3 regions of the Cellulosimicrobium protaetiae genome follow, and region 1 is predicted to be linked to each of the others. Evidence: predicted binding sites of a transcription regulator. Region 1 holds the regulator's gene; each other region holds the start of a gene.
The links. The regulator Rex, encoded in region 1, represses fermentation and respiration genes when NADH is low (regulators of the CRP and FNR family bind a similar motif). The targets are predictions, from matches to a motif close to CTTGTGAANNNNTTCACAAG.
Positions count from the first base shown of each region.

Region 2: a site for Rex is predicted at 2,529-2,548, ahead of pflB (formate C-acetyltransferase). Genes of this name have one in related genera too.
Region 3: a site for Rex is predicted at 2,713-2,732, ahead of adhE (bifunctional acetaldehyde-CoA/alcohol dehydrogenase). Genes of this name have one in related genera too.

Region 1 covers NZ_CP052757.1:3,993,817-3,999,446, reverse strand. The annotation lists gene FIC82_RS17285 (30S ribosomal protein bS22) at 16-114, shown strand; gene FIC82_RS17280 (HAD family hydrolase) at 595-1,461, opposite strand; gene FIC82_RS17275 (glutaredoxin family protein) at 1,530-1,823, shown strand; gene FIC82_RS17270 (redox-sensing transcriptional repressor Rex) at 1,883-2,557, shown strand; gene FIC82_RS17265 (YceI family protein) at 2,718-3,269, opposite strand; gene FIC82_RS17260 (MarR family winged helix-turn-helix transcriptional regulator) at 3,442-3,969, shown strand; gene FIC82_RS17255 (histidine phosphatase family protein) at 4,064-4,735, shown strand; gene FIC82_RS17250 (TlpA family protein disulfide reductase) at 4,863-5,495, shown strand; gene FIC82_RS17245 (cytochrome c biogenesis CcdA family protein) at 5,606-5,630, shown strand, end outside.
Region 2 covers NZ_CP052757.1:2,983,998-2,989,627, reverse strand. The annotation lists gene dxs (1-deoxy-D-xylulose-5-phosphate synthase) at 1-545, shown strand, start outside; gene FIC82_RS12770 (HAD family hydrolase) at 618-1,280, shown strand; gene FIC82_RS12765 (carboxylate-amine ligase) at 1,322-2,419, opposite strand; gene pflB (formate C-acetyltransferase) at 2,796-5,105, shown strand; gene pflA (pyruvate formate-lyase-activating protein) at 5,126-5,630, shown strand, end outside.
Region 3 covers NZ_CP052757.1:2,013,502-2,019,131, reverse strand. The annotation lists gene adhE (bifunctional acetaldehyde-CoA/alcohol dehydrogenase) at 1-2,622, opposite strand, end outside; gene FIC82_RS08490 (prolyl oligopeptidase family serine peptidase) at 2,833-5,052, shown strand.

The sequences.
Region 1 (5,630 bases):
CATTGCGAGGACCGTATGGGCTCCGTCATCAAGAAGCGCCGCAAGCGCATGGCCAAGAAGAAGCACCGCAAGCTGCTTCGCAAGACGCGTCACCAGCGTCGCAACAAGAAGTGACGTCGCGCGCGTCCTGACGCGCGACCCGCTGTCGAGCCCGGCCCCTCCCGAGGGGCCGGGCTCGACGCGTCTCCGGACCCGGTCGAGGGAGACCCTTGCCCCGCCGAGGGAGAACCGCGGTCCCGCGAGGTAGAACCGTGGTCAGCCGAGGTAGAACTCTGGTCGCGCGAGGTAGAACCGTGGTCGTGCCGCGGGAGGGGCTGTCGCCCGGGCGGTCGAAGACCAGGGCGAGACGAAGCCGGGCGGGGTGGGTGGTGGTGCCGCGTCGTGGCGGGCCTGGCGGGAGCCGCGAGGAACGAGCGGCGGATGGTAGACGCGGCACCACCACCCGCCCCGACCACCCCAGGTGACCAGACCGCCGTCGGGCACAAGAACCACGGTTCTACCTCGCGCAACCACGGTTTTACCTCGGCAGACCAGGGTTCTATCTCGCGCAACCAGGGTTCTACTTCGCGGGAGCAGGGCCCTCGTGGCGGAGGGTCAGAGGCGGGAGACGCGGCGGTCGACGGCGCGGCGGACGGACCGCAGGACGAGGGCCGCGGCCCAGGCCGCTCCGGCCCAGCTCGCGGTGCGGACGCTGCTGCGGGCGACGCGCCGCCGCCGCCCGCGGAACTCGCGGATGGGCCAGCCGACGTCCTGCGCGTAGCGGCGCAGGCGCGCGTCGGGATTGATGGGGCACGGGTGGCCGACGGTCTCCATCATCGAGACGTCGTTGAGCGAGTCCCCGTAGGCGTAGGACGCCGCGAGGTCGATGTCCTCGCGCTCGGCGAGGGCGCGCACCCCGGCCGCCTTGGCGCGGCCGTGCATCATGTCGCCCACGAGGCGGCCCGTGTAGAAGCCGTCCTCGTGCTCCGCGACGGTGCCCAGCGCGCCGGTGGTGCCGAGGCGCCGGGCGATGAGCTCGCCGATCTCGACCGGGGTCGCGGAGACGAGCCACACCTGGTGGCCCGCGGCCAGGTGCTCGTCGAGCAGGCGGCGCGTGCCGGGGTAGATGCGCAGCGACAGGACGGTGTCGTAGACCTCCTCGCCGATCGCGGTGACCTCGGCGACGGAGCGCCCGGCGATGAGCGCGAGGGCGCGCGACCGGATGCGGTCGATCTGCTGCTTGTTCTCGCCGAACAGCAGGTAGCGCGCCTGGTGCACGGCGAAGCGCACGATGTCGAGCGTCGAGAAGAACTGCCGCTGGTACAGGGCGCGCGCGAGGTGGAACGACGACGCGCCGCGGATGATCGTGTTGTCGACGTCGAAGAACGCGGCGGTGCGGTGCGAGGGCACCGTGGGCGTGCGTCCGGCGGGCGCGTCCTCGGGGGCGGTCGGGTCGGGACCCGGGCCGGGAGACGTCGCCATGACCCCACTCTAGGCGTTCCCCGGGTCGCCTCCACGAGGGGTCCCGCGCGGCCTCGTACCCTGGGACGGTGAGCACGTCTGCCGCCCCGACCTCCCCCGTCGTCCTCTACGGCCGTGCGGGGTGCCACCTGTGCGACGACGCGCGCGCCGTGGTCGAGGCCGTGTGCGCCGAGGCGGGGGTCGCGTGGACGGAGGTGGACGTCGACGCCCCGGGGGTCGACCCGGTGCTGCGCGAGCAGTACGGCGAGTACCTGCCGGTCGTCACGGTCGGCGGGGTGCAGCAGGGCTTCTGGCGGGTCGACGCCCGGCGGCTCGCGCGCGCGGTCGGCCGGATTTCTGCCGGGCGCGCGGACCTGGGATGATTCCTCCCGGTGGAGCGCGACCGTCGACGAGGACGGTCCCAGGGACGACGGGGTGACGTGTGGCTGAGCAGGTGGTCGGTGAGGTGACGGCGCCGGGGATCCCGAGCGCGACGGTGGCGCGGCTCCCGTCCTACCTGCGGGCGTTGCGGGACCTGGTGGCGCGGGGCGTCTCGACGACGTCCTCGGTCGAGCTCGCGGAGCTCTCCGGGGTCGGTCCGGCGCAGCTGCGCAAGGACCTGTCCTTCCTGGGCTCGTTCGGCACGCGCGGCGTCGGCTACGACGTGGACTCGCTCGCGCAGTACATCACCGAGGCGCTGGGACTCGTGGACGAGCACCGCATCGCGATCGTCGGGATCGGCAACCTGGGGCACGCGCTCGCGAACTACTCGGGGTACGAGCAGCGGGGCTTCCACGTGGCGGCGCTCCTCGACGCGTCGCCCGACGTCGTCGGCACGCGCGCCGCGGGCATCGTCGTCGAGCACGTCGACGCGCTGGAGGAGGTCGTCGAGCGCGAGAAGGTCTCGATCGTGGTCCTCGCGACGCCGGCGGCGCACGCGCAGTCCGTGGCGGACCGCGTCGTCGCGGCCGGCGTGCGCGAGATCCTCAACTTCGCACCGCGCGCGCTGCAGGTCCCGGCGGACGTCGACGTGCGCGGCGTCGACGTCGGCAGCGAGCTGCAGATCCTCGCGTTCCACTCCCAGGCCCGCGCGCTCGCGGAGGCGCAGGACCGCTGACCGGCGCACGGTCACGCGCACGGCCCGCTCGCGTCGAGGCGGCGTCCCGCGGGGCGATCGGCCGGGGACGGCGAAGGGGCCGCGTGCTCGTGCACGCGGCCCCTTGCCGGAGCCCTGCCGGGGGCGCCGGTCGTCCGGGAGTGCTCCCCGGAGCGGGTCGTCAGGCCTGCTTGATCGCGGAGACGTCGAGGGCGATCTTGATCTTGTCGCCGACGAGCACGCCGCCGGTCTCGAGAGCGGCGTTCCAGGTGAGGTCGAACTCCTTGCGGGAGATCTCGGTCTTCGCCTCGAACCCGGCGCGCGCGTTGCCGAACGGGTCGGTCGCGGTGCCTGCGAACTCGGCCTCGAGCTCGACCGCCTTGGTGACGCCGTTGATCGTCAGGTCGCCCGTGATGACGAAGTCGTCGCCGTCGCCGGCGATGCCGGTCGACGCGAAGGTCCACGTCGGCTTGTTCTCGGCGTCCCAGAAGTCCGCGCTGCGCAGGTGGTTGTCGCGGTTCGCGTCGCCCGTGCTCACCGACGCGGCGTCGAGCTCGGCGGTCACGGAGGTCGACTCGAGGTCGTCGCCCACGGTGATGGTGCCGGCCGTGATGGCGAGCGTGCCGCGCACCTTGGAGATGCCGGCGTGGCGGACCGTGAAGGCCGCCTGCGAGTGGGTCGAGTCGAGGGCGTAGGTACCGGCGTTGAGCCCGGCGGGCAGCGGCGTGGCCATGGGTGCTCCTGTGGTGGTCGTGGTCCGGGAGGACCGGAGTTGGTTGAAGGTTCAACTTCGGACGAGCGTATCAACAGCAGGGTCCGCCCCGTCTATTCCCCCAAGGGGTGGGAGAATGTCCCGCGACGCCCCGCCGCCCCCGTCCGTGCCCGCTCGCACCGCCAGAGGACCTATGACCAGCAACGACGTCGACGCCCAGGCGACGAGCACCCGACGCGCCACCGCGGGTGCGAGCGCCGAGCCCCGCTGGCTCGACACCGAGCAGCAGCAGCAGTGGCGCGCCTACCTCGACGGGACGGTGCGCTTCATCGAGGCGCTCGGGCGTGACCACGAGGAGCGGTCGGAGGTCTCGCTCAACGAGTACGAGCTCCTCGTGCGGCTCTCGGAGAGCCCCGACCACACGCTGCGCATGTCGGCGCTCGCCGACGGTCTCGCCCGGTCGCGCAGCCGCGTGACCCACACCGTCGCGCGCATGGAGGCGCGGGGCCTGGTCCGGCGCTCCGCGAGCACGGGCGACCGCCGCGGCGTCAACTGCGAGATGACGACCGAGGGCTACCGCGTCCTCGTGGCGTCCGCGCCGGCGCACGTCGCCGCGGTGCGCCGGTTCATGGTCGACGTGCTGACGCCGGAGCAGTTCCGGGCGCTCGGCGAGGCGATGGCAGCCGTCGCGGAGGCCTGCAAGGTCGACCGCGAGTCCTGACGCCCGCCCGGACGCCCCCTCGCGCGCCGGCACGGCACGCGCGCCCGGACGCACGGGTGCCGGTCGGGGCGCCGAGTGCGGGACACTGGTGCGCATGGTCTCCACCATCGTCCACCTCCTGCGCCACGGCGAGGTCCACAACCCCGACGGCGTCCTCTACGGCCGCATCCCCGGCTACCACCTCTCGGAGCGGGGCCACGAGATGGCCCGACGCGTCGCCGCGCACCTCGCGGGAGAACCCGGCCCCGACGGGACGTCGCGCCCGCGCGCCGACCTCGCCGTCGTCGTCGCGTCGCCGCTCCAGCGCGCCCAGGAGACGGCCACGCCCGCCGCCGAGGCGTTCGGCCTCGAGCTCGGCACCGACGACCGGCTCATCGAGGCCGCGAACCACTTCGAGGGCATGACCTTCGGCGTCGGGGACGGCTCGCTGCGCCACCCGCAGCACTGGCGGTTCCTGTGGAACCCGTTCCGGCCGTCGTGGGGTGAGCCGTACACCGAGCAGGTCGCGCGGATGCGCGCCGCCGTCGCGGACGCCCGGGACAAGGCGGCGGGCCACGAGGCGCTCCTGGTCAGCCACCAGCTCCCCGTGTGGCTCACGCGCCTGAGCTTCGAGAACCGCCGCCTGTGGCACGACCCTCGCAAGCGGCAGTGCTCGCTCGCGTCGCTCACGTCGCTGCACTTCGAGGACGACCGTCTCGTCGGACTGCACTACTCCGAGCCGGTCGCCGACCTGCTCCCGGGCGCCGCGACCGTCGCGGGGGCGTGACGTCGGTCATGTCCCGAGCCGTCGCCCTGGACCCGGCGCCCGAACCGTCCGGTTCGGGTGTGGCCGAGGTCACGTCTCACAGGTGGCGTCCAGGAACCCCGGGCAGGGTGCCTCCCGTGATGCCGCAGTGACCGCCACCTCGCGCGCGCGTGACGCGCGCGCACTCCCGCCTCTCCGCCGCACGCTCGCGGTGGGCGCCGTGCTCGCCGCGACGCTCGGCCTCGCGGCGTGCGCCCAGGAATCCGGCGCGACCACCGACGTCGTCGGGCAGGGGTTCGTGTCGGGTGACGGCTCCGTGCGCACCTGGGACGTCGGCGACCGCGGCGACGTCGTGGCGCTCACCGGCACCGACTACGAGGGCGAGCAGGTCGACACGAGCGCCTGGGCCGGCGACGTCGTCGTGCTCAACACCTGGTACGCGGCGTGCGCGCCGTGCCGTGCCGAGGCCCCGGACCTCGTCGAGCTCGCGAACGACCGCGCCGACGACGGCGTGCAGGTGCTCGGCATCAACACGACCGACGAGGCGGGTGCCGCGCAGGCGTTCCAGCGCCGGTTCGAGGTGCCCTACCCGTCGATCGACGACCGCAGCGGGGAGGTCGTCGCGCAGCTCTCCGGCACGGTGCCGCTCCAGGCCGTCCCGTCGACGGTCGTCCTCGACCGTGAGGGGCGCGTCGCCGCGCGCGTCATCGGTCTCGTGGAGGGCTCGACCCTCACGGCGCTCGTCGACGACGTGCTCGCCGAGGACGAGGCGGCCGGCTGACCGTGGTCACCCTCGCGTCCCTCGCCGCCGCGCTCCCCGCGACGGCACTCCCCACAGCCGCCGCGACGAGCGTCGGCGACACGTTCGCCACGACGGTCTGGAGCGGCTCGATGCTGCTCGCCGTCCCGGTGGCGG
Region 2 (5,630 bases), 1.0 Mb from region 1:
CCCTGCGCGAGGCCGTGGACGTCGACGACGCCCCGACTGTCGTGCGCTACCCCAAGGGGGCGCTCGGGGACGCGCTGCCCGCGGTCGACACCGTGGACGGCGTCGACCTGCTCGCGGTGCCGGACGAGGCGCCGAAGGCGGCGGCGCGCGACGCGGCCGGGCGTACGCGCGTCCTGCTCGTCGGCCCCGGGTCGATGGCGCGGGTCGCGCTCGACGCGGCGGAGTCGCTCTCGGCGCACGGCGTCGACGTGACCGTCGCGTCCCCGACGTGGGTCCTGCCGATGCCGAGCGCGCTCGTCAAGCTCGCGGGCGAGCACGACCTCGTCGTGAGCGTCGAGGACGGCGTCGCCGACGGCGGCGTGGGTGCGCTCCTCGCGCAGCGTTCGCTGGAGGCCGGGGTCCGCACGCCCGTGCACGCGCTCGGGCTGCCCGCGCAGTTCCTCGACCACGCGACCCGAGACCAGGTGGCGTCGGCCTTCCGGCTCACGGCGGCCGACGTCGCGCGCGACGTGCTGGACGCGCTCGCGGAGCTCGCTCGCGGCTGAGCCGCAGAACCACCGGACGTCTGCCGCGGACGGCCCGGCGGCGCCCGGGTCGTCCGCGCTAGGGTCCGGGGCGTGATCTGGCTCCTGGACCTCGACAACACGCTCGTCGGCCGTGACGACGCGTTCGCCGCGTGGGCGGCGGACGCGGTCGCGCGCGCCGGTCGCGACGCCTCCGACCTCGCGGCGATCGTCGCCGCCGACCAGGGCGGGTTCGCGGTGAAGACGGACGTGGCGCGCGTGATCGTCGACCGCCTGGCCTGGGACGAGGACCTCCCCACCGCGGTCGACCGCTTCCGTACCGGCATCCTCGACCACGTCCGGGCGTACGACGGCGCGCTCGACCTGCTCGACGACCTGCGCGCGGGCGGCGACCTCGTCGTCGTCGTGACGAACGGCACCTCGGCCCAGCAGCGAGGCAAGCTCGCGCGCTGCGGGGTCGAGGCGCACGTCGACGCCGTCGTCGTGTCCGGCGAGGAGGGCGTCGACAAGCCCGACCCGCGCCTCCTCGAGATCGCGCTCGAACGTGTCGGTGCGGCCGACGCCGACCGCGCCCAGGTCTGGATGGTGGGCGACGCGGCGCACGCCGACGTCGCCGCGGGCCGTGCCGCGGGCGTGCGCACCGGCTGGGTCTCCCGCGGCCGCGCGTGGACGGACGGGCCGCTGCCGGACGCCGTCGGGACGACCGTGCACGACGTCGTCGCGGTCGCCCGCGGGGCGGCGCTCCTCGCGCCGTAGCGCGCCGGGCGTACCTGTCGGGGCGCTACCGAGGCCGGGTGTCAGGCGTGGGTCGCCTCGACGGCCCGCTCGACGACGGCCCGCAGGTCCCCGCCGGACGCCGCGTGCCACGCTCGCTGCCGCGCGGCGCCGTTGCCGCCGGACCAGAGCCTGCCCAGCAGCTCGGTGACGGCGTCGAGGTCGCCCGCGTCGACGAGCGCGTCCCGCACGCGCGCGACGAGCTGGCCGACGACGTCGTGCGCCGGGGCGGGTCGCCACGTGAGCGGCGAGACGAGGTCCTCCGCGAGGCCCGACCGCCCGGCGCGCCACGACGCCGTGCGCAGGATCTCGGGCCGGAGCTCCGGCGCGGGCATCCCTGCCGCCGCCTCGCGCGCGGCGGTCTCGACGAGGCCACGGCTCAGCGCGGCGAGGAGCGTCGCCGTGTCGGCGTCGAGGCACACGTCGGCGATGCGGATCTCGACCGTCGGGTAGCGCGAGGAGAGCCGGGCGTCGAAGTAGACCATGTTCTCGTCGAGGATCGTGCCCGTGGCGACGAGCGAGTCGACCGCGTCGCGGTAGGCCTCGGGGGACCCGAACGCGCGGGCCGGGCCGGAGGTGGGCCAGCGCGCCCAGACCTGGGACCGGAAGCTCGCGTACCCGCTGTCGTCGCCCTGCCAGAAGGGGGAGTTGGTGCTCAGCGCGAGGAGCGTCGCGAGCCACGGGCCGATGCGGTCGAGGACCGCCACGCCCTCCGTGTCGTCCGCCACGGCGACGTGCACGTGGCACCCGCTCGTGAGCTGCTCGCGCGCCGTCAGGCCGAACGCGGCGCGGGCCTCGAGGTACCGCAGCCGGGAGACGGTCGTGCCCTCGAAGGGCAGGGGAGAGGTCGACAGCGCGACGACGCGTGCCCCGACGCGGTCCGCGGCCTCCTGGGCGCGTCGCCGGCCGTCCCGGATCTCCGTCGCGAGGTCGTCGAGCTCGCGCCGCGGGTGGGTCGCGGTCTCGAGCTGCTCCTCCATGAACTCCGACTCGAGCGAGCCGGTCCCGCCGCCCTTGTCGTCGGTGCCCGACGCCTCCAGGGCCTCCGCCGCCCGGGCGACGGGGTGGCCGTCGTCGCCGACGAGCAGGAACTCTTCCTCGACCCCTACGGTGCGCTTCACCCGGGCAGTCTCACACGGAAGCCGGGAGCACGTCCGGCGGGGGTGTGACGTGGCTCCGTGTCGTGCGTCACGGGCCGTCGAGGGCCGCCGTGACCGGGTGCTCGCGAGGCTTGTGAAGGTCATCACAAGGTCGCGTCGAGACGAACCCAGGAGGGGCCGATATCCGCAGGATCTCAACGTTCTCGCGCGACTCCGTCCGGCTCGGGACCTAGGTCCCCGAGGGGCCCGAAAGCCCTGCGCCCGAGGCCGCGGGAACCTAGTGTGGAAGTGGCGAAGGAGCCCGTCGAACTCCCCGAGGCGCTCCACCCGAGCGCTGCCGGGGCGGCGGGTCCCGGCCGGCGCGCGGAACCGCGCGTCAGGCACGAGGGAGGTCCAGATGACGAGCGTTTCCGAGGCACGCGGCACGACGAGCGGTCAGGGGGGCCCAGGCGCCGTCGACGCGCAGCACGACACGGCCCACGTCCCCGCCTGGGAGGGCTTCACCGACGGCCCGTGGCGCGACACGGTCGACGTGCGCGACTTCATCCAGCGCAACTACCGCCCGTACACGGGCGACGCGTCGTTCCTCACCGGCCCCACGGAGCGCACGACGGGCATCTGGGACACGCTGTCCGCCATGTTCCCGGAGGAGCGGGAGATGGGGATCTACGACGTCGACACCCACACGCCCGCGGGGATCACGGCGCACGCCCCCGGCTACATCGACAAGGCGCACGAGGTGATCGTCGGCCTCCAGACCGACGCCCCGCTCAAGCGCGCGATCATGCCGAACGGCGGCTGGCGCATGGTCGAGGGCGCGCTCCAGACCTACGGCTACGAGGTCGACGAGACCCTGAAGAAGGTCTTCACCGAGTACCGCAAGACGCACAACCAGGGCGTGTTCGACGTCTACCCGCCGAACGTGCGCGCGGCCCGCAGCTCGCACATCATCACGGGCCTGCCCGACGCCTACGGCCGCGGCCGGATCATCGGCGACTACCGCCGCGTCGCGCTCTACGGCGTCGACGCCCTGGTGGCCGCGAAGAAGCTCGACAAGCTCGGCCTCGACACGCAGCCGTTCAGCGAGAAGGTCGTCCGTGAGCGCGAGGAGCACGCCGAGCAGATCCGCGCGCTCGGCGAGCTCAAGGAGATGGCGGCCGAGTACGGCTACGACATCTCCGGCCCGGCGACGTCGGCGCGCGAGGCCGTGCAGTGGCTCTACTTCGCCTACCTCGCCGCGGTGAAGGAGCAGAACGGCGCCGCGATGTCGCTCGGGCGCACCTCGACGTTCCTCGACGTGTTCATCGACCGCGACCTCGAGGCGGGTCGCATCACGGAGTCCGAGGCGCAGGAGATCATCGACGACTTCGTCATCAAGCTGCGCATCGTGCGCTTCCTGCGCACGCCCGAGTACGACGCGCTGTTCTCCGGAGACCCGACGTGGGTCACCGAGACGATCGGCGGCATGGGCGAGGACGGGCGCCCGCTCGTCACGAAGAACTCGTTCCGGTTCCTCCAGACGCTGTACAACCTCGGCCCGGCCCCCGAGCCGAACATGACGGTCTTCTGGAGCCCCGAGCTGCCGCAGGGGTTCAAGGACTACTGCGCGCAGGTGTCGATCGACACCTCGGCCGTCCAGTACGAGTCGGACGAGCTCATCCGGGCCGCCTGGGGCGACGACGCGGCGATCGCGTGCTGCGTGTCCCCGATGCGGGTCGGCAAGCAGATGCAGTTCTTCGGCGCGCGCGTGAACCTCGCCAAGACGCTCCTCTACGCGATCAACGGCGGGCGCGACGAGATCTCCGGCAAGCAGGTCTCGCCCGTGGCGGCACCGGTCGAGGGCGACGTGCTCGACTTCGACGACGTCATGGCGAAGTTCGACGCGACGATGGACTGGCTCGCCGAGACCTACGTCGAGGCGCTCAACTGCATCCACTGGTCGCACGACAAGTACGCGTACGAGCGCATCGAGATGGCGCTGCACGACAAGGACGTGCTGCGGACCATGGCGTGCGGCATCGCGGGCCTGTCCGTCGCGGCGGACTCGCTGTCGGCGATCAAGCACGCGAAGGTCTCCGTCGTCCGCGACGAGCGCGGCCTCGTCGTCGACTACGTGACCGAGGGCGAGTACCCCACGTACGGCAACGACGACGACCGGGCCGACGCGATCGCCGTCGACCTCGTCGAGCGGTTCATGGCGAAGGTCCGCACGCACCCGACCTACCGCGACGCGGTGCCGACGCAGTCGGTCCTGACGATCACCTCGAACGTCGTGTACGGCAAGGCGACGGGCAACACGCCTGACGGCCGCCGCGCCGGCGAGCCGTTCGCCCCGGGCGCCAACCCGATGAACGGGCGCGACACGCACGGCATGCTCGCCTCGGCGCTGTCGGTGGCCAAGCTGCCGTACGACGAGGCGCAGGACGGCATCTCGCTGACCAACACCGTCGTGCCGAGCGGCCTCGGGCGCACCAAGGAGGAGCAGGTCACCAACCTCGCCGGCCTTCTGGACGCCTACATCGGGTCCGAGGGATACCACATGAACGTCAACGTGCTGAACCGCGAGACGCTCCTGGACGCCATGGACCACCCGGAGAACTACCCGCAGCTGACGATCCGCGTGTCCGGGTACGCGGTGAACTTCGTCCGCCTCACGCGCGAGCAGCAGCTGGACGTGCTCTCGCGCACCTTCCACGGCGCGCTCTGACGAGCGCTGAGGAGCCGACCATGACCGTCACCCTCCCCGGCCCTACCGCCCGCCGACCTGGCGCGGCGCGCGGGTGCGGCGTCGCCGGGGGCACCCTGCCCGACGACGCCACGCGCCTCGACGTCCCGGGTGCGCCGACGACGACGGGCGAGCCCGCGGCGTCGGGCACCCCGGTGGGCCACGCCCGCCGTGCGGGCGCGGGCCTGGACGGGCTGACGGTCGCGGACGTGGACCGGGCCGACAAGCTCGCGGCGATGCGCGCGGGCGAGCTCGGCTCGGTCCACTCCTGGGAGCTCGTCACCGCCGTGGACGGGCCGGGGACCCGGCTCACGGTGTTCCTCAACGGGTGCCCCCTGCGGTGCCTCTATTGCCACAACCCCGACACGTTCGCGATGAAGGACGGTCGGCCCGTCACGGCGGACGAGCTCCTGGGGCGCGTCAAGCGCTACCTGCCCGTGTTCCGGGCCACGCACGGGGGGCTCACGCTCTCCGGCGGCGAAGTGCTCATGCAGCCCGCGTTCGCCG
Region 3 (5,630 bases), 2.0 Mb from region 1:
GACGAGGATGTCGCGCATGTCCTCCAGGACCGGCATCCGCGGGTTCGCCGGGGCGCACTGGTCCTCGAACGACCTCAGGGCGAGGTCCTCGAGACGGCCCATGAACGCCCGCTCGTCGACGCCCTGCGCCGCGAACGTCGCCTCGATGCCCACCTTGGCGCGCAGCTCCTCGACCGCCTTCGCGTACGACTCGACGCCCTCCTCCGGGGTGGAGGCCGGGAGGCCGAGGTGCTTCGCGATCTCCTGGAAACGCTCGGGAGCCACGTAGCGCTCGTACTTGGGCCAGCTCGTGAGCTTGGTGGGCACCTGGCCGTTGTAGCGGATCACGTGCGGCAGGAGCACCGCGTTGGTGCGCCCGTGCACGAGGTGGAACGTCGAGCCCACGGTGTGCGCCATGGCGTGCACGATGCCGAGCATCGCCGAGCCGAACGCCATGCCCGCGATCGTCGCCGCGTTGTGCATCTTCTCGCGCGCCTTCGGGGCCGCCGCGCCCTGCGTGACCGAGTCCTCGATGTGCTCGAAGACCATCTTGATCGCCTGCAGGCACAGCCCGTCGGTGAAGTCGTTCGCGTAGACGGAGACGAACGCCTCGGTCGCGTGCGTGAGGGCGTCGAAGCCCGAGTCGGCCGCGAGCTTCGCCGGCATGGTGTCCGTGAGCACGGGGTCGACGATCGCGACGGTCGGGGTGAGCGCGTAGTCCGCGAGCGGGTACTTGAAGCCCGTCTCCGGGTCGGTGATGACCGCGAACGGCGTCACCTCCGCGCCGGTGCCCGACGACGTCGGGATGCACACGAGCTTGGCCCTGCCGCCCAGCTCGGGGAACTTGTACGCGCGCTTGCGCACGTCGAAGAACTTCTCGCGCATGTCGGAGAACTCGATCTCCGGGTGCTCGTAGCGCAGCCACATGACCTTCGCCGCGTCCATGGGCGAGCCGCCGCCGATCGCGATGATCGTGTCGGGCTCGAAGTCGCGCATCGACTCGGCGCCGCGGTTGACCGTGCCGACGCTCGGCTCGGGCTCGACCGAGTCGATGATCTGGATCGCGACCTTCTCCTCGCGGCGGGCGAGGACGTCGAGCAGGCGGTCCACGACGCCGATGCGGCTCATGACCTTGTCGGTGACGATCGTGACCCGGTGCACGTCGCGCATCTGCGCGAGGTACTGGATCGAGTTCGGCTCGAAGTACGTCTTGGCGGGCACCTTGAACCACTGCATGTTGTTGTTGCGCCGCCCGATCCGCTTGACGTTGATGAGGTTGACCGCGGACACGTTGTTCGACACCGAGTTCGCGCCGTAGCTGCCGCACCCGAGCGTGAGCGACGGGAGCAGCGCGTTGTAGATGTCGCCGATGCCGCCGAGCGACGTCGGGCTGTTCCACAGCACGCGCACGGCCTTGACCCGCGAGCCGTAGCGTTCGACGAGGTCCGCGTCCGCCGTGTGGATGGCCGCAGAGTGGCCGAGGCCGTCGAGCTCGACCATGCGCTCCGCGAGGCGGACACCGTGCTCGGTGTCGCGCGCGCGCAGCACCGCGAGGACCGGGGTGAGCTTCTCGCGGCTCAGCGGCTCCTGCGGACCGACGTCGTCGATCTCCGCGAGGATGATCGACGTGTCGTCGGGGACCTCGAACCCGGCCTCGCGCGCGATCCACACGGGCGACTTGCCGACGACCTTCGGGTTGAGCTTCGCGCCGGCGCAGTTCGCCCCGGTCGCCTCGACGCCGAAGATGAGCCGCTCGAGCATCGCCTTCTCGGCAGGCGTCGCGCGGTAGGCGTGCAGGCGGTCCAGCTCGCGCATCGCGTCGTCGTAGATCACGTCGTCGAGGATGAGCGCCTGCTCCGACGCGCAGACCATGCCGTTGTCGAACGACTTCGACATGACCACGTCGTTGATCGCGCGGCCGAGGTCGGCGCTCTTCTCGACGTAGGCGGGGACGTTGCCCGCCCCGACGCCGAGCGCGGGCTTCCCGGCCGAGTAGGCCGCGCGGACCATGCCGTTGCCGCCCGTGGCGAGGATGAGCGCGACGCCCGGGTGGTGCATGAGCGAGCTGGTCGCCTCGATCGACGGGTGCTCGACCCACTGGATGCAGTCGTCGGGCGCGCCGGCCGCCACCGCGGCGTCGCGCACGATGCGGGCCGCCTCGACCGACGAGCGCTGGGCGCTCGGGTGGAAGGCGAACACGACGGGGTTGCGCGTCTTGAGCGCGATGAGCGACTTGAAGATCGTGGTCGACGTCGGGTTGGTCACCGGCGTGACGGCGCACACCACGCCGACCGGCTCGGCGATCTCCACGACGCCCGTGAGCTCGTCGCGGCCGATGACGCCCACCGTCTTGAGGTTCGCCATCGAGTTGGGCACGTGCTCGCACGCGAAGATGTTCTTGGTCGCCTTGTCCTCGAAGACGCCGCGCCCGGTCTCGGCGACGGCCATCTGGGCGAGGTGGCCGTGCTGGTGCAGGCCCGCGACGGACGCCTTGAGGACGATCCGGTCGACGTCTTCCTGCGTGAGGCTCATGTACTGGTCGAGCGCCTTGCGCGCTCGCTCGACGAGGACGTCGATCTCCTGCGTGGTGCGGGTGTCCTCGGTGCGGTTCTCGACCTTCGTGCCGGCGCTCTTCGCGCTCATGCGTCCCCTCCGGTGCCCGGTCGGGGCCGGGCGTCGGGCCGCGGGTGCTGCCGGGGCCGGATTGCCCCGGCTCCTTCAGCGGTCTCTCTAATTGTGAATGTTTTCACAAGCCTCGCCCGGCCACAAGGGCGGACGCCGGACGCGGGCCCTAGGTCCCGGTGCACTCATGACCTCCGCACCACCGACCACGCCACCGTAGGGTGGGTGACCATGACCGCCGAGCAGACGAGCACCCCCCTCGCGCCCGCGAGCGCCACCAGCACGACCACCCCGACGGACGCCGCCCCCCACGACCCGTACCTCTGGCTCGAGGACGTCGAGGGTGACGAGGCGCTCACGTGGGTCCGCGCCCGCAACGCCGAGGTCGCCGACACGCTCGAGGTCGCCGACGAGTTCGCCGCGACGGAGCGCGCGATCCGCGAGGTGCTCGACTCCGACGCCAAGATTCCCGAGGTCTCCAAGATCGGGGACCGCTACTACAACTTCTGGCGCGACGCGCAGCACGAGCGCGGCCTGTGGCGCCGCACAACGCTCGAGTCCTACCGCACGGACGACCCCGAGTGGGAGACCGTGCTCGACCTCGACGCTCTCGCCGCGTCCGAGGACGAGTCGTGGGTGTGGCACGGCGCGAGCGTCCTGCGCCCGACGCCCGAGCAGCTCGCCGCGGGCGAGCCGTGGCGCCACGCGCTCGTCGAGCTCTCCCCCGGCGGCTCGGACGCCGACGTGACCCGCGAGTTCGACCTCGTCGAGAAGCGGTTCGTCGCCCCCGAGGACGGCGGGTTCCACCGCGCCGAGGCCAAGGGCTCGCTCGGCTGGATCGACGCCGACACCGTCTACGTCTTCACCGACTTCGGCGAGGGCACGCTCACGCCGTCCGGGTACCCGCGCGTCGTCAAGCGCTGGACGCGCGGCACGCCGCTCGACGCCGCGGTGACCGTCTACGAGGGCACCGACGAGGACATGTACATCTCCGCCTGGCGCTCGCACACGCCCGGCTTCGAGCGCGATTTCGTGCACCGCTCCAAGGCCTTCTACTCCGACGAGCTCTACCTCGCCGAGCGCACCGGCACGCCCGAGCAGCGCCTCACGAAGATCGACGTGCCCGACTCGGCCGAGGTCGGGGTGCGGCGCGAGTGGATGCTCGTCGAGCTGCGCGACGACTGGTCGGTCGCCGGCGCGACGTACCGCGCGGGGTCGCTGCTCGTCGCCCGGTTCGACGACTTCCTCGCGGGCGACCGCGGCTTCACCGTGCTGTTCGAGCCCACCGCGACGACGTCGCTCGCGGGCGCCACGTGGACGCGCCACCACCTCGTGGTCAACGTCCTCGACGACGTCAAGAACCGCCTGCACGTGCTGACGCCGCCCGACACCGCGGCTCCCGGGACCGCCGTCGGGCAGGAGACCGCGGATGCGCCGTGGGTGCGCTCCGAGATCCCGGGCCTGCCGGAGCTCGGCACCGTCGCCGTGGGCGCGGTCGACCCCGTCGACACCGACGAGCTCTGGCTCGTCACCACCGACTACCTCACCCCGACGACCCTCTCGCTCCTGTCGCTCGGCGGGCGTCCCGGCGACGCCGGGACGCCCGAGGTCGTCAAGTCCAACCCGGCGTTCTTCGACGCCGAGGGCATGACCGTCGCCCAGCACTTCGCGACGTCCGACGACGGCACGCGCGTCCCGTACTTCGTGGTGGGCCGGGCAGACCTCGTCGCCGGTGCGGCCGACGGTGCCGGGACGGGCACCGCGCCGACGCTGCTCTACGGGTACGGCGGCTTCGAGATCTCGCTGACCCCCGCCTACTCCGGCGCGCTGGGGCGGGCGTGGCTCTCGCGCGGCGGCGTCTACGTCGTCGCGAACATCCGCGGCGGCGGCGAGTACGGCCCGGCCTGGCACCAGGCCGCGCTCAAGGCGAACCGGCACCGCGCGTACGAGGACTTCGCCGCCGTCGCGCGCGACCTCGTGGCTCGCGGCATCACGACGCACGAGCACCTCGGCATGGAGGGCCGCTCCAACGGGGGCCTGCTCGCCGGCAACATGCTCACGCAGTACCCCGAGCTCTTCGGCGCGGTGATCGTCGGCGTGCCCCTGCTCGACATGCGCCGGTACACGAAGCTCCTCGCCGGGGCGTCGTGGGCCGCGGAGTACGGCGACCCGGACGACCCCGAGCAGTGGGAGTTCATCCGCACGTTCTCGCCATACCACCTGTTCGACGCCGAGCGCGAGTACCCGCCCGTGCTGTTCACGACGTCGACCAAGGACGACCGCGTCCACCCCGGCCACGCGCGCAAGCTCGCCGCGAAGATGCTCGGCGAGGGCAAGGACGTCACGTACTACGAGAACATCGAGGGCGGCCACGGCGGCGCCGCGAACAACGCCCAGGCCGCGCACATGGCCGCGGTCCACTACCGCTTCCTCGCGGAGCGCCTCGGCTGACGCCGCTCAGGAGTCGTCGTCCGCGACGGCGGGGACCAGCACCACCTCGTCGTCGTGGACCAGGATCTTCTCGTCCGGGCACACCCTGGTTCCGCGAGGTAGAACCGTGGTCGGGCTCTCAGGCTCGCTGGGTCGGGTCCGCGGTGGGGGTGGTTTCGGTGCTCGGGGCTGCCGCGCCGTCACCATCGGTCTTTCGGGCGTGGGTTCTCGGAGCGCGGCTCTGACGCCCCTTCGCATCCGAGCCCACCCCCACCGCTCGTCCGTCGTCGCACCGTGGTCCGTCGTCGCACGGTGGTCCGTCGTCGCACCGTGTTCTGTGTTCGACCTCGACCCGTGGCGGGTCATCGCTCCTGGGCGGCCGTCTCCCCCTGCGGGTGCTCCCGGGCGCGCCGAGGTAGAACCCTGGTCGGCCGAGGTAGAACGTTGGTCACCGTGCCCGAAGGCAGCAAGACACCGCCGAGAGCGGGTCGCCAGCGCGCCTGGTTCTCGCACGTCGGCACGCCTGGCCGACCAGGCGATCCCGGCAGACCGAACAGGTGACCATGGCTCGTCCACCACCCAGGACCAGCCAGAACCAC